DNA from 3 places in the Limnohabitans sp. TEGF003 genome. Region 1 is predicted to be linked to each of the others. Evidence: predicted binding sites of a transcription regulator. Region 1 holds the regulator's gene; each other region holds the start of a gene.

Region 1 (3,270 bases):
AGCCCCTTCACACCTGCAGCCACCAAGGCATCCACTTGCCTGGCGTCGGCACCGGCATGGCTGGGCACGACCTCGACCCAAGGCCAATCGGCAGCAGGCTGCCCAAGCGCCAGCTGGGCATGAGCATGCGCCACTGGCCAAGCGCCCGGGTCTGTCCAACGCACAACGCCTTGCTCCACCCAGCCGCGCGGTCCTGCCTCGCCCGAGCTGAAAGCGTCCAAGCGGTAAGGATGGACTTTTTGCACGTCACGGGCGCTGTGGATGCGCCCCGCACAAACGGCCAACACCCCCCGAGCCATCGGGTCGCGTACCACAGCGATGGCGTCGATCACATTTTGTGGCCCATCGGGCGAGAGCGCCGTGGCCGGGCGCATCGCGCAGGTCAGCACCACCGGTTTGTGGGTGCGCAGCAGCATTTGCAAGAACCAGGCGGTTTCTTCCAGCGTGTCGGTGCCGTGTGTGATGACGATGCCCCCCACGTCCGCCTGCGCGAGCCAGTGGACACCACGTTGCGCCAAGACCTGCCAGGTGGCGTGGTCCATGTCCTTGCTGTCGAGCTGCGCCACTTGCTCGCACACCAGCTGATCGCCTTGCAGGGCATCACCCAGGCCCGGCACTGCGTCCAGCAGCTGCTGCACCCCCAGCTGTCCGGCGGTGTACGCCGTGTGGTCTGCGGCGCTCGCGGCCGTGCCGGCAATGGTGCCCCCTGTGCCCAAAACCACGATTTTTTGAATTTTTTTTGCGTCTACCACTTGCACAGCCCTAAAAACTGGTTAAAAATACAGTCACTGGATGAAACAACAGCTTCATCCATTTCCTACAAGGAGACCGCCATGTCCGACAGCCCCAAACTCACCGCCCGGCAGCAGGAAATTCTGGAACTGATCCAGAACACCATCGCCAACACCGGTGCCCCACCCACGCGTGCCGAAATCGCCAGCGTGCTGGGCTTCAAGTCGGCGAACGCGGCTGAAGAACACCTCAAGGCCTTGGCCCGCAAAGGCGCCATCGAGCTGGTCAGCGGCACATCGCGCGGCATCCGCCTCAAAGGCAGCAACCGCAGCGCTTTGCGGGCACCGTCCGACTTGTTCAGCCTCACCCTGCCCGGCTTGGGTCAATTGAGTTTGCCGCTGGTCGGCCGTGTTGCAGCCGGTTCTCCCATTTTGGCGCAAGAGCATGTGGACCGGACCTATCAAATTGAAAGCAGCTTGTTTGCCGAGCCACCCGATTACTTGCTGCGCGTTCGCGGCATGTCCATGCGGGACGCAGGCATCATGGACGGCGACCTGCTGGCCGTGAAATCCACCAAAGAAGTCCGCAACGGGCAAATTGTGGTGGCACGGCTGGGCGATGAAGTCACCGTCAAGCGGCTTCGCAAGACCAGCGGCGGCATCGAGCTTTTGCCCGAAAACCCCGACTACCCCACGATCGTGGTCAACCCCGAAGAGCCCTTCGACATCGAAGGCTTGGCCGTGGGCCTGATCCGCAACACCCTCCTGATGTAAAGCACCTGCTTGTTGCATCAGGTGGCGGGCGCTGGCAGCATGGTTCTGCCAGCCCTGATGCAACAGGCTTCTTCAGCAATCCTGCCTGTGTCCAACCTCCATGCTTTTGAAAGGTTTCACATGGGAATCGCTCTGCTTGCTTTTTCGGGTCTTTTTCAAGGCCTCTCCAGTCTCCACCGTGCATCACCTGTTGCGGTCAAACCGCAACGCAGCAAGGCCTATTTGCGGCCGGTCTGGGCCACACGCCAGCCAGCGTGCGGGCCTCTGGCAGCGCGAAACGCGCCCCAGCCGCAACGCACCCCAGCTGTGGCCACACCCGCCCTGCGCGTTGTGCGGGTGACCGACAGCGATCAACGGGTCAAAGGTGCCGGTCGCATGGTGATTTCAGGGCGCATGGCCGATGTCTGCGCCGAACTGGACCGCCTGGCCGCACTGGAAGCCGCACAGGCCCGCATTTGACCTCCAATGCCGTCCGGCTGACCTGAAGGGGTCGCCTCGTCAAGGCACAATGGAGGGATGAACATTGTGATCCTTGACGACTACCAAGATGCAGTGCGCAAACTCGACTGCGCAGTCAAACTCGAGAACTTCCCGGCCAAGGTCTACACCAACACCGTCAAGGGCATCGGGCAGCTGTCTGTGCGTTTGAAAGACGCAGACATCATCGTGCTGATCCGCGAACGCACCCAGCTCACGCGGGCCCTGATCGAAAAACTGCCGCGCTTGAAGCTGATTGCCCAGACAGGCCGGGTGGGTGGGCACATCGATCTGGCCGCCTGCACAGAACGCGGCGTGGCCGTGGCCGAAGGTGTCGGCTCTCCGGTCGCGCCCGCCGAGCTGACCTGGGCCTTGATCATGGCCGCGGCCCGTCGACTGCCTCAGTACATCGGCAACCTGAAACACGGCGCCTGGCAGCAATCGGGCCTGAAGGCCGGCTCCATGCCCGCCAATTTCGGACTGGGCACCGTGCTGCGCGGCAAAACGCTGGGCATTTGGGGATACGGCCAGATTGGTCAGCTGGTGGCCGGATACGGCAAGGCCTTTGGCATGGATGTCATGGTTTGGGGCAGCGACGAGTCTCGCACGCGGGCCGTCCAGCATGGCCACAGGGCCGCCAGCAGTCGCGTTGCCTTTTTTGAAGAATCCGATGTGTTGTCGCTGCATTTGCGCTTCAACGAAGCCACCCAGGGCCTGGTCAAAAGCGATGACCTGGGTCGAATGAAGCCTACTGCCTTGTTCGTGAACACCTCGCGCGCCGAATTGATCGAACCCAACGCACTGATCGGTGCCTTGAACCGCGGTCGCCCCGGCTTGGCAGCCATCGACGTCTTCGAATCCGAGCCCATTTTGCAAGGCTCGGCCCTGCTCCGCCTGGAAAACTGCATTTGCACACCGCACATCGGTTATGTCGAAAAGAACAATTACGAACTGTATTTCGGTGCCGCGTTCGACAACGTGGTGAATTTCATCAAAGGCACCCCCACCAACATCGTCAATCCCGGCGCCCTGCAAGTGCGTCGCTGAGCCTGTACGCCCACACCTTTTGGTGGGTGAACTCAGGCCATAATCTTGGGTGTTCTTCTGCTGTACAAGCCGGAATCTGCAAACCGCTGGCGGCAATTGTTAGATGCCATATTGAATCCCTTTAAGACTTCTTTTTTATGACCCTTGCATTCTCCAAAGTGGCCATCATCGGCGCCGGCGCCATGGGCCGGGGCATCGCCCAAATCGCCGCACAAGCAGGCAGCCAGGTCTGGCTGTACGA
Region 2 (3,270 bases), 1.4 Mb from region 1:
TTCTTGCGCAGGCGGTGGATGTACACCTCGATGGCGTTGTTGCTGACCTCTTCGCCCCATTCGCACAGGCGCTCGACCAACTGGTCTTTGCTCACCAAGCGGCCCGCGCGTTGCAGCAGCACCTCGAGCAGCCCCAGCTCCCGCGCCGACAACTCGACCATCTTGCCGTCGATGGTGGCCACGCGGCCGGACTGGTCATAGATCAGTGGGCCGTGCTTGATCTGCGAGGTGGCACCCCCCATGCCCCGGCGGGTGAGGGCGCGCACGCGGGCTTCGAGTTCCTGCAGGCTGAAGGGCTTGGCCATGTAGTCGTCGGCGCCGTAGTCCAGGCCCTTGACGCGTTCTTCCACACTGTCGGCCGCGGTGAGGATGAGCACCGGCAAAGTGGAGCCCCGGGCGCGCAGTCGCTTGAGCACTTCCAGACCGTGCATTTTGGGCAAGCCCAGATCGAGGATCAGCAGATCGAATTCGTTGTTGGTCATCAAGGCGGCATCGGCCTCGCTGCCACTGGCCACATGGTCGACCGCCGCCCCTGCGCTGCGCAAAGTGCGCAACAAACCATCGGCAAGCACCTGGTCGTCTTCGGCTATCAGAATGCGCATGTCTGTCTCCTCTTGTTGTGGCTGCGGCGCTGGGCGGTCTGTCCCGGCTCTGTGATTCTAGTGTCAGGTTTGCGCGTTGCCTGTGGACACACACGGGCACCCGCTCAATGCGCGTAGGCCTCCAGCCCTAGGGCCACTACCGTGGCCACGTCCTTGCCCACTGCCTCGCGAAACTCGGCCTCGGCTTGGGCCACCGCATCTTTGAAGGCCTGCAGCCAAGCCAGCCCCACGGGCGTGAACACCACGCGCCTCGCCCGCGCGTCCAGCGGGTCGGCTTCGCGCTGCACCAAACCCCAGGCGGCGCACTGGTCCACCAGATCGCCCATGGCCTGCTTGCTCATCCCGGCAGCGCGGGCCAGATCGGTCAGGCGAGAGCCTTCCAGCGCCAGGTGCCGCGTGATGTGCACATGCGCGGCGCTGATCTGGTCACGCGAGGCCAGATTGGCCAAGGCCAAGGGCACGCCCTCGTTGCCCGCCATCAGGTGCAACACGCGCTCGTCAAAACGCCGCATCGCATGGCCCAGCAAACGGCCCAGATGCGTCTGGCGCCAGCGGTCATCCTGCAGCGCCGGGCTGCTCAAGGCGGTTGAAAGGGTGTTTTCTGACATGCCCAAATGATAAGGCAAACTGACCAAAAATAGTGTTTACAGCTTTATACAGCTCGTTTACAGTACTGTTCACGCATCCAGTAAACACAGCTTCCCGCTGAAACCGGTGCCCCAACCCATTGATATTCAAGGAGATTCCCATGAGCGACGACAACAGCGAAAAGTCCAAAGCCCTGCAAGCCGCCCTGGCCCAGATTGAAAAACAATTTGGCAAAGGCACCATCATGCGTCTGGGCGAAGGCGAAGCCATCGCCGACATCCAGGTCGTCTCTACCGGCTCTTTGGGCCTGGACATCGCCTTGGGCGTGGGCGGTCTGCCCCGTGGTCGCGTGATCGAAATCTACGGCCCCGAGTCGTCGGGCAAAACCACCCTCACGCTGCAAGTCATCTCTGAAATGCAACGCCTGGGCGGCACCTGCGCCTTTGTGGACGCCGAACACGCGCTGGACGTGCAATACGCCCAAAACCTGGGCGTCAACCTGCAAGACCTGCTGGTCAGCCAGCCCGACACCGGCGAGCAAGCCCTGGAAATCGTGGACAGCCTGGTGCGCTCCGGCGCGGTGGACCTGGTGGTCATCGACTCGGTCGCAGCCCTGACCCCCAAGGCCGAAATCGAAGGCGACATGGGCGACAGCCTGCCCGGCCTGCAAGCGCGATTGATGAGCCAGGCCCTGCGCAAGCTCACCGCCACCATCAAGAAAACCAACTGCACCGTCATCTTCATCAACCAGATCCGGATGAAGATCGGCGTCATGTTTGGCAGCCCCGAAACCACCACAGGCGGCAACGCGCTCAAGTTCTACGCCTCGGTGCGCCTCGACATCCGCCGCACCGGCACCATCAAGAAGGGCGACGACGCGATCGGCAACGAGACCAAAGTCAAAGTGGTCAAGAACAAAGTGGCCCCGCCCTTCAAGACGGCCGAGTTCGACATCCTGTTTGGCGAGGGCATCAGCCGCGAAGGCGAAGTCATCGACATGGGCGTGACCGCCAAGATCGTGGACAAATCGGGGGCTTGGTACGCCTACCAAGGCGAAAAAATCGGCCAAGGCCGTGACAACGCCCGTGAATTCCTGCGCGAAAACCCGGCCCTGGCCCGCGAAATCGAGAACAAGGTGCGCGAATCGCTGGGCATCCGCTTGCTGGAATCGGCGATTGCCGAACCCAAAGGCGAATAAAAGGCCATTGCGCGGAGACAAGCCTTGAACAAGCCCGGCTTTCAGCCCTCGCTCAAAGGCCGCGCCCTGCGGCTTTTGAGCCAGCGTGAACACTCGCGCGCTGAGCTGGAACGCAAGCTGGCGCCACACGAAGAAGTGCCCGGCGAGCTGGCCAAAGCCCTGGACGAGCTGCAAGCACGGGACTTCATCAACGACGGCCGTGCCATCGAGTCGGTGGTGCACCGCCGCTCGGGCAAGCTGGGTGCGGCGCGGGTCAAGCAAGAGCTGGCTGCAAAAGGTTTGTCGGGTGAGGCCGTGAGCGCCGCGATGGAGGGCCTGCGCGCAACCGAGTTCAGCCGCGCCTTGGCCGTTTGGCGCAAAAAGTTTGACCGCCCAGCCGTCGACCCGAACGAGCGGGCCAGACAAATTCGCTTTTTGATGACCCGCGGGTTCAACGCCGAGGTGGTGCGCAAGATCGTGCAAGGCGCCGACGAAGACTGAACTGAAGGCACAGCCCACAAAGCCCTCTGAGGGCTCCCCCCAATGAACCTCCCTGATACCAGGGAAACCACCTTGCTTTCTCTTGCTCCCGAAGGGGCACTTCAAGCTGGAGAGAGCCGCCACAGGGCTCTGTCGATGGCTTCAGTATCTTGAAGAATTCGGGGCGTGACCGTGTGTTGTGTCACACAGCCTGCATCTCACCCGTCACAAGCCCAGCATCAACGCGATGTTTTGCACCGCCGCACCACTGGCACCCTTGCCCAGGTTGTCCAGGCGAGCGATCACCACGGCATGGCGAGCCTCTTCATTCGCAAACACCCGGATCTCCAGCTGGTTGGTGTCATTCAGGGCCGTGGCGTCCAGTTTCAAGTTGTCCGTGGGCGGCAACACGCTCACCCAGCC
Region 3 (3,270 bases), 810 kb from region 1:
GCCCGAGGTGGCCAACCGCATTGGCCCCGAGCTGGACACGGTGGACCTGGTCATCCTGGGCCATGTGCACGAAGACCACATGGCCGGGCTGCACCGCCTGCCGCACGCCCGTGTGCAGGTGCACGAGGCCGACCTGGCCGCCGCCCAATCGTGGGACGGCATGTGCCGCCACTACGGCTACCCGCCAGACGTGCTGGACGCGATGCGGGCCATCGTGGAAAAGGATTTTCATTACCACCCCCGGCCCGACGCCACCGGCTACAGGGACGGCACGGTGTGGGACCTGGGCGGCGGCGTGCGGGTGCGTGCGCACCACCTGCCGGGACACACCGCAGGCCACTGCGCCCTGGTGGTCGAAAGCGAAGGCCTGGCCTTCATTGGCGACATCGACCTGAGTGGCTTTGGCCCCTACTACGGCGACGCCACCTCCAGCCTGAGCGACTTTCGGCAGACCCTGAAAAAAGTCGCCGAGCTGGACGCCCGCATCTGGGCCACCTCGCACCACAAGGCGGTGATCACCGATCGCGCGCAATTTCTGGCCGACCTGGCCCGTTTTGCCAGCAAGATCGACGAGCGCAGCACGCAACTGCTGGGCTATTTGCAGGCCCCGCAAAGCCTGGATGAACTGGTCGATCGCCGCCTGCTCTACCCCGCAGGCTACGACGTGCCCTTTGTGCCGTGCGCCGAGCGCAACACCATCGCCATGCACCTCGATGAACTGCTGGCCATGGGGCAAATCCAGACCCTGGAAGACGGCCGTTTTGTGGCGGTTTGATGTCTTCACCCTTATCAACAGGAGCCCCCGCATGACCCCCGAACAACTTTTGCAGCACCACGACCAAGCCCGTTTGTGGGGCCAGCCGCCCGGCGTGGTGGGTGGCACCGACACCGCAGCGGCTTATCAACAAGCCCTGGCCGTGCGCCGCTTGCGCCAGCAGCGCGGCGAAGTGCCCAAGGGCTACAAAATCGGCTTCACCAATCGCACCCTGTGGCAGCGCTACGAGGTGTTTGGCCCCATGTGGGGCACGGTCTGGGACACGAGTAAGCGGGCGATGTGGTCACCACCGGCACCTGGACCGACGCCTGGCCGGTTCAGGCAGGCGAAAACTGGCGGGCCGAGTTTTCTGCGCCCTTGGGCAGCTTGAGCGCCCGCATGCGCTGAGTCTGGGCGCAGGGCTCCGCCCCTCAAAAAAAACGCCCCGAGCCGCGTGGCCAGGGGCGTTCAAAAGGACAATGTCAGGCAACTGCAGGAAGCATGACGGTGCCAGTATACTGTAAATATAAACAGTATTTTGCTTTGCAGCCCTCGACCCACTCACGCCACCATGACTTTGCCCCGACGTCGCCGCGAAGACTTTGAAGACAGCCGCGTCTACGCCTACCCGCAACACCTGCGCGAAGCCATCGAAGACGCCCCCACCGGGGCGGGTGTTTACACCTTCCACGGCGATGAAGGCGACTTGCCGCTGTACATCGGCAAAAGCATCAATATCCGCGCCCGCCTGCTCTCGCACCTGCGCACGCCTGACGAAGCCCGCATGTTGCGCCAGACCCGGCGCATCAGCCACATCCGCACGGCGGGCGAGATCGGGGCCTTGCTGCTGGAGGCGCAAATGATCAAGGCCCAGCACCCCTTGTTCAACCAGAAATTGCGCCGCAACAAGCAGCTGTGCAGCCTGCGCTTGACCGACGGGGTGCCCGAGGTGGTGTATTCCAAGGACATCGACTTTGCCACGCAGCCCGATCTGTATGGCCTGTACGCCAGCCGCCATGCCGCACTGGATGCGCTGCGCGCCATCGCCGACCAGCACCAACTCTGCTACGGCCCCCTGGGCCTTGAAAAACTGCCGCCTGGCAAAGCCTGCTTCAGAGCGGCCATTCGCCAGTGTGCAGGGGTGTGCCGGGGGGACGAGAGCCCCGAGTCGCATCGCGAGCGGCTGTTCACCAGCCTGCTGGCGCTGCGCGTGGAATGCTGGCCTTATCCGGGCGCGGTGGGTCTGGTCGAGCGTGATGAGGCCCTGACGCAAATCCACGTTGTCCGGCACTGGTGCTATTTGGGCAGTGCCCCCAGCGTCGAAGCTGCGCGTCAATTGAGCCAAACCGCCAGCCAGGTGGCTGCCCATTTTGACGCCGACGGTTACAAGATTTTGTGCCGCCCCGTGCTCACGCGCAGTGTAGAAGTGTTGCCCTTGTAAGGCTTTTCTCGTGCCTCGGTGCCGGTTTTCTGATTCGTCATCCCGGCCGCTTTCAGGGCACCAGGTCAATCAGGATTTCGTTGCGGCGGTTCCAGGGCAAGGTGAAGGGGGCGTCGTAGCGGGCGATTTGGGCCGTGGGGCTCAGTTTGAGTTGGTGTGCCTGCGCCCAGGCCCGCAGGCGCTCGGTTTGGGCCTGGATGCTCGCTTGCGTGGTGAAGCCGCTGAAGCGCACCGCAACCGTCTCGTGTTCGGGCACGGGGCGCAGCTGGATGTGCGGGTTGAGCGGCTGGGGCAGGGTCTGCACGTTTTCGGCCGAAGGCATCACAAAATGCACGCGCCAACCCTGGTCTTCTGGCACCACGGTCACAGGCGCGGTCATCGCTATCTTGCGTTGCGCACCCAAACCGGCTTGCACGTTGTCGCCAAAGATATACGAGGCAATGCGCCGAAAGCCGCTGCGGCTGGCGGCGTCAAAGTCTCCCTGGATTTGCGTTTGCGCCACCGTGAAGGCGGCGTAGCGACGCACTTCAAAAGGGGGCTCCGAGACGAGCACGGTGTAACGCGGTTCTTCAATGGCCATGGCAGCCTCGCAAAAAAGAAACAAGAGGGGAACAAGCCAGCGCATCGTGGTGGGTATGGGTGGAGTTACAGCCAACCCATCGTATCCCATCCATCGCTGCTGCATCGGTCTCTTGCCGCACGGTGGGTGCAAGCCCGCCATGCCGCTTGAGCAGTGGCCCTCACACCAGGGCGGGTATTGAAAACGCCCGGGCAGACCCACTGCTAGACTCAGCCACTTCAAAAAATCCAATGCAGACATGTCCCACGATTCGCCCATCGACATCGTTTATCTGTGGGTTGACGGGAACGATTCGAACTGGCGTGCCAAGCGCCAAGCGGCCCTGCAGCAACTCCCCTCAGATTCCAGTGCCGCCATGGCCCGCTACAGCAATGTGGAAGGGCGCTTTCGCGACAACCATGAACTGCGCTACAGCCTGCGTGCGCTGGAACAATTTTTCCCCGACCACGGCCATGTCTACATCGTGACCGACGCGCAGGCACCCGATTGGCTGCG

Evidence for each region. The regulator LexA, encoded in region 1, represses DNA repair genes until DNA is damaged. The targets are predictions, from matches to a motif close to ACTGTATNNNNATACAGT.
Region 2: a site for LexA is predicted at 1,275-1,292, ahead of recA (recombinase RecA). Genes of this name have one in related genera too.
Region 3: a site for LexA is predicted at 1,272-1,289, ahead of cho (excinuclease Cho). Genes of this name have one in related genera too.

The regions. Positions count from the first base shown of each region.
Region 1 is NZ_AP029225.1:1,819,490-1,822,759, reverse strand. It holds gene ACZ5RT_RS09020 (asparaginase) at 1-758, opposite strand, end outside; gene lexA (transcriptional repressor LexA) at 834-1,505, shown strand; gene ACZ5RT_RS09010 (hypothetical protein) at 1,626-1,964, shown strand; gene ACZ5RT_RS09005 (D-2-hydroxyacid dehydrogenase family protein) at 2,022-3,029, shown strand; gene ACZ5RT_RS09000 (3-hydroxyacyl-CoA dehydrogenase) at 3,167-3,270, shown strand, end outside.
Region 2 is NZ_AP029225.1:3,262,242-3,265,511, reverse strand. It holds gene ACZ5RT_RS15530 (response regulator) at 1-602, opposite strand, end outside; gene ACZ5RT_RS15525 (MarR family winged helix-turn-helix transcriptional regulator) at 707-1,210, opposite strand; gene recA (recombinase RecA) at 1,351-2,388, shown strand; gene recX (recombination regulator RecX) at 2,413-2,868, shown strand; gene argC (N-acetyl-gamma-glutamyl-phosphate reductase) at 3,073-3,270, opposite strand, start outside.
Region 3 is NZ_AP029225.1:2,631,008-2,634,277, reverse strand. It holds gene ACZ5RT_RS12495 (MBL fold metallo-hydrolase) at 1-775, shown strand, start outside; gene ACZ5RT_RS12490 (hypothetical protein) at 807-1,145, shown strand; gene cho (excinuclease Cho) at 1,326-2,195, shown strand; gene ACZ5RT_RS12480 (SOUL family heme-binding protein) at 2,248-2,775, opposite strand; gene ACZ5RT_RS12475 (Stealth CR1 domain-containing protein) at 3,014-3,270, shown strand, end outside.